Alloyangia pacifica: one gene and its partner. Each later gene encodes a partner of the first gene's protein in a complex. Links are inferred from orthologs where the notes say so. Each region holds a gene or a part of one and is shown on either strand. Other genes may lie near its edges.

Evidence for each region.
Region 2: rplL (region 1) and rplM share a complex: the UniProt entries of both Escherichia coli proteins name them as parts of the 50S ribosomal subunit. The link is inferred for Alloyangia pacifica from one-to-one orthologs.

What each region holds. Positions count from the first base shown.
Region 1 is NZ_CP022189.1:457,522-460,278, reverse strand. What follows is about bases 1-2,683. They hold rplL (50S ribosomal protein L7/L12), read right to left. Parts: upstream 1,691-2,683; coding sequence 1,310-1,690; downstream 1-1,309. Other genes in these bases: rplJ (50S ribosomal protein L10), read right to left, coding at 1,764-2,276; rpoB (DNA-directed RNA polymerase subunit beta), read right to left, coding at 1-1,067. UniProt on the Escherichia coli protein: The binding site for several of the GTPase factors involved in protein synthesis (IF-2, EF-Tu, EF-G and RF3). Is thus essential for accurate translation.
Region 2 is NZ_CP022189.1:1,744,051-1,746,818, reverse strand. What follows is about bases 75-2,768. They hold rplM (50S ribosomal protein L13), read left to right. Parts: upstream 75-1,039; coding sequence 1,040-1,498; downstream 1,499-2,768. Other genes in these bases: CEW88_RS08350 (glycosyltransferase family 2 protein), read left to right, coding at 2,145-2,768; rpsI (30S ribosomal protein S9), read left to right, coding at 1,501-1,989; CEW88_RS08365 (PLP-dependent aminotransferase family protein), read left to right, coding at 75-849. Also shown: more of CEW88_RS08365, read left to right, coding at 1-74. UniProt on the Escherichia coli protein: This protein is one of the early assembly proteins of the 50S ribosomal subunit, although it is not seen to bind rRNA by itself. It is important during the early stages of 50S assembly.

The DNA of each region.
Region 1 (2,757 bases):
AGAACGGGGATCTCGGTGACACCCGCGTCGATCAGCTCCTTGAGCGAGCCGCCGGTGACGTCACCGTCCTTGTCGACTTCCCAGGTCAGCTCATCGCCGGCTTCGACGTAGATCGCGCCGGTGTCCTCGTTGATGATGTCCTTGGCGACGAACTTCCCGACGATCTGCTCGAAGGGCAGCAGCAGGTTCTTGACCTTGCCTTCGTCGATCAGGGCCTTGACCGCGCGCGGGGTCACCTTCTTGGTGGCCTCGGCAATGATCTCGCCAGTGTCCGCATCCACGAGGTCGTAGGTCGGGCGCGTGCCGCGCACCCGGTCGGGGAAGAACTTGGTCACCCAGCCTTCGCCACGACGCAGCGTGTAGGACACGGTGTCGTAATAGGCATCCATGATCGCTTCCTGGTCGAGACCCAGGGCGTAGAGCAGGGTCGTGACCGGGAGCTTCCGGCGGCGGTCGATCCGCGCAAAGACAATGTCCTTGGCGTCGAATTCGAAGTCGAGCCACGAGCCGCGATAGGGGATGATGCGGCAGGCGAAGAGCAGCTTGCCCGAGCTGTGCGTCTTGCCTTTGTCATGGTCGAAGAAGACGCCCGGCGAACGGTGCATCTGGGACACGATCACGCGCTCGGTGCCGTTCACGATGAACGTCCCGTTCGGGGTCATCAGGGGCATGTCGCCCATGAAGACGTCCTGTTCCTTGATGTCCTTGACCGACTTGGCGCCGGTATCCTCGTCGATATCGAACACGATGAGGCGCAGGGTCACCTTCAGCGGCGCGCTGTAGGTCATGTCGCGCTGCATGCATTCTTCGACGTCGTACTTGGGCTTTTCCAGTTCGTAATTGACGAACTCGAGCACGGCGGTCTCGTTGAAGTCCTTGATCGGGAAGACCGACTGGAAGACGCCCATGATGCCTTCGCCGTCGGTGGGCTGGAGCTGGTCGCCGGACTTCAGGAAGAGTTCGTAGGAGCTTTTCTGAACCTCGATGAGGTTCGGCATCTCCAGAACCTCACGAATTTTACCGTAATATCTGCGGAGACGTTTCTGGCCAAGAAAGCTTTGCGCCATAGGTCTGTTCACCTTTCGATTCTCAACGGACGCGCATGCTGTCGGGCACCAGCGGCACATCCATCCGAGACGGCAGTGTTCCGATCCATTCCTGGCTTCTGTCCCACCAGAAGCCTCCCGATCCTGGAACTCGCCTTAGAAAAGCCCTCTCGAAAGGGCCTTGCTGAGACGGGTTCGGCTGGACCCGGATTTCTCCGGATCCAGCCAAATTTGCGATCGTACCGGGTCGCCCCGGGGGACGATTACTTGACTTCGATCTCGGCGCCAGCTTCTTCGAGCTGCTTCTTGATCGTTTCAGCTTCGTCCTTCGACACGCCTTCTTTGACAGCCTTGCCGCCTGCTTCCACCAGCTCTTTGGCTTCTTTCAGGCCCAGGCCGGTGATGGCGCGGACTTCTTTGATCACGTTGATCTTCTTGTCGCCAGCGGACTTGAGGATCACGTCGAATTCGGTTTTTTCTTCCTCAGCTGCTGCGTCGCCGCCAGCTGCCGGACCAGCAACCATCACTGCGCCGCCAGCTGCGGGCTCGATGCCGTACTCGTCCTTGAGGATGGTTTTCAGTTCTTGTGCTTCGAGCAGCGTCAGACCAACGATTTGCTCAGCAAGTGCTTTCAGATCAGCCATTTTACGTATTCCGTTTAGCTAGATGTGTTCCAACGTGTAGGTCTTCAACCCCACGAAGATCTGTTGGGTGCCGTTACGCAGCTTTCTCTTCGATGGTCGAGAGAATCGATGCGATGTTCGATGCAGGTGCGCCAATCGCGCCGGCGATGTTCGAAGCGGGTGCGCCGATGCAGCCGACGATGGAGGCAATGAGCTCCTCGCGCGACGGCATTTTCGACACGGCCTCGACACCGGCCCGGTCCAGAGCCGTTCCAGACATTGCACCGCCGAGGATCTCGAACTTCGAGTTTGCCTTAGCGAAGTCCTCGACCACCTTGGCAGCTGCCACGGGGTCTTCGGAGTAGGTCAGAACGGTCATGCCCTCGAGGTAGTCGGCGATGCTCTCGCAGCCGGTACCCTTCAGAGCGATCTTGGCGAGCCTGTTCTTGGCGACGCGAACCGACGTGTCTGCCGCGCGGGCGCGGGCACGAAGATCCGTCATCTCGGCAACCGTGAGACCTTCGTAGCGGCTAACCACCACGACGCCAGAGCTTTCAAAGATCTGGCCGAGTTCCTCGACCACTTTCTCTTTCTGGGCTCTATCCACAGTTTCACTCCAAGTTATGGAGGGGATTCGACCCCTCCGGCTCGTTCTGCCGGGTCTCCCCGGCCTCAAGGTCCGATCGGGTCGTCACATCGCGCCACCGGAGCACATCGGCCCGGAACGTTATGTCTCTTCCCGTCTCAGGCAGGATTTAAGGATATTCGATCCACGGACCGATCACCCACCCACCGTCTCGGACGAAATCGAGGGCCGCGACGAATCGTGCGCTGCCCTCGTCTGCTCCGCTTAAAGGGTTTTGTGTCCCTTGCCAAGGGCAGAAGCACCCCGTTGCGGAGGCGCGCATCCTACCACCGGTTCGCAAAGATGCAATGCACCAGCGAACCGCTCGAAGGCTTGACCGTCCGCTTGACGTCCCTTAAGTGCATCCGAGCCGAAAAACGTCAGGCCGGTTGGTCAGCCCGGCCCCCGCTTCCCGCGGGAGTTAGTCGTTCCACAAACCCGCGGCGCCCTGCTCATACGGGGC
Region 2 (2,768 bases), 1.3 Mb from region 1 along the record:
GCGGTGCTGCGCGGGCGCCGGCCGGTCGTGCTTGTCGAGGAGCTTTGCTATCCGGGGTTCCGCCGCGCCGCCGAACTGCTGCGTGCCGAGCCGGTGCCGGTGCCGATGGATGAGAAGGGCATCCGCCCCGATGCGCTGCGCGACCTGGCGCGCAGGCATGAGGCGCAGCTGCTGTGCACCTCGCCGGCGCTGCACAACCCCACCACCATCGTCACCCCGCCCGAGCGGCGGCGCGAGATCGCCGACGTGGCGCGCGGCTGCGGTCTGCACATCCTTGAGGATGACAGCACCTTTCTCGGCCAGGCGCGCTGCGAGACCTACCGGGCGATGCTGCCCGAGCTGGGCTGGTTCGTCTCGTCGATCTCCAAGACGCTGACGCCGGGGCTGCGGGTGGGGTTTGCGATCGCCCCGCGCGCCCGGCGCGCCGACCTGCGGCGGGCGGCGGAATACGGGTTCTTCGGGCTCGCGCTGCCGCTGGCGGACCTCGTGGCCGATCTGCTGTCGCGGCAGGAGACCCGGCAGATCGTCCGCGCGGTGCGCGAGCGCAACGCGCTCTACGTGCGCAGCACCGTCAACATCCTTGGCGGCCATGAGCTACGCTGGAGCGAGGAGGCACCCTTTGTCTGGCTGCGGTTGCCGCCGGGCTGGCGGGCGGCCGCCTTTTGCATGGCGGCCGAGGCCAAGGGGGTGCAGGTGCGGGCGGCGGAAGATTTTGCCCTGCGCGATGCCTTTGCCCCGCATGCGGTGCGCATCGGGATGAACGGGCAGGTGCCGCTGGCGGAATTCGAGCAGGCGATTCTGCGGCTGCGGCGATTGCTGGACGATCCGCCGGAGCAAATCCTCGTGTGAAACGGTTCCGGAGGCCGGGGCGGCGTCGAATTCTTTGGGGTATTTTAATACCGTTTTTGCAAGTGATTGAAATTAATAAATAAATGCAAAGCCATGGTGCTTGACTGTGCCGTGGGCGTGCTTATAACCCGCCCATCGGAATTCGGGCCCCCCAGGCGGGCCCCATTTGAACAGCTCAAGGGCACCCACGATGAAAACCTTCTCTGCGACTCCTGCAGACATCGAGAAGAAGTGGATCGTGATCGACGCGGAAGGCGTCGTTCTCGGCCGTCTCGCCTCGATCATCGCCATGCGTCTGCGCGGCAAGCACATGGCAACCTTCACCCCGCACATGGACATGGGCGACAATGTCATCGTCATCAACGCCGACAAGGTGCAGATGACCGGCAAGAAGCGTGAAGAGAACTTCTACTGGCACACCGGCCACCCGGGCGGCATCAAGTCCCGCACCAAGGCCCAGATCCTCGAGGGTGCACACCCCGAGCGCGTCGTGTTCCAGGCCGTCAAGCGTATGCTTCCGGGCAACCGCCTGTCGCGCAAGCAACTGACCAACCTGCGCATCTACGCAGGCGCGGCGCACCCGCACGAGGCGCAATCGCCTGAAGTGCTGGACGTCAAGTCGATGAACAAGAAAAACACCCGGGTGTAATCATGGCAGAACAGATCAACTCCCTGGAAGAGCTCGGCGCCGCAGCCGGCATCGAAGCTGCACCCGCAGTCGTTGAAACCCCGCGCGAGCCCGTCCGTGACGAGCTTGGCCGTTCCTACGCGACCGGCAAGCGGAAGGACGCGGTTGCCCGCGTCTGGATCAAGCCGGGCTCCGGCAAGGTCGTGGTGAACGGCAAGGAGCAGTCGAAGTACTTCGCCCGCCCCGTGCTGCAGATGATCCTGCGCCAGCCCTTCACCATCGCAGGTGTCGAAGACCAGTTCGACGTCTACGCCACCGTCAAGGGCGGCGGTCTCTCGGGTCAGGCCGGTGCAGTCAAGCACGGCATCTCGAAAGCCCTGCAGCTCTACGATCCGTCGCTGCGCAGCGCTCTGAAAGCCGCAGGCTTCCTGACCCGCGACAGCCGCGTCGTCGAGCGTAAGAAGTTCGGTAAGCGCAAGGCACGCCGCAGCTTCCAGTTCTCCAAGCGCTGATCCGCGTCTCGATACGATTTTGCGAAGGCCGCTCTCCGGAGCGGCCTTTTGCTTTTGCGGGGCAGGCGTTAGGACTGGGCTGACCCGGATGCGCAGGCGGGCCGCTCACCGCGGGCCGGCGCGCTGCGGATGATCTCGGCAAGAGGGGGCTCGACATGGTGCCATACACAATCGATCGCGTGGCCGAGCTGGTGGAGAGCGTCTCGCGCCCGGTCGATCCGGACAAGCTGACGATCTTCTCGATCGTCCGCAACGAGATGGCCCTCTGCCCGGCGTTCTTCGACTATTACCGCAGCATCGGGGCCGAGCAGTTCCTGATCATCGACGACCGCTCCGACGACGGCACGCACGCGTGGCTCGAGGCGCAGCCCGACTGCTGCGTCGTGAGCATGTGGCTGCCCTATGGCGACGAGATCGAAATCCAGATCGAGGGGGCGGCGCCGCGGATGCAGCGCGCCGGCACCTTCTACAAGATCGCCCTGCCGCACCTGTGGATGGACGGCGGCTATGTCACCTATGTCGACGCCGACGAGTTCCTCTTCCTGCCTCCGGGGGTGAGCTCGCTGCAGGAGATCGCCGCGCGGCTGAAGGCCGAGGGCGCGGCCGCGGCGGTGGCCTCGGTGGTGGAGTTCTTTCCGGCTTCGGTGGGCGGGCTCGCGGGGCCTTTGCCGCAGAGCTTCGCCGGGCTGCTCGAGGCCTATCCCTATTTCCAGGCGGAGCGCCTGGTGGAGCTGTCGCCGCAGGGCGCGGAATTGGTCGGCGAGAGCAAGACCGCCCGG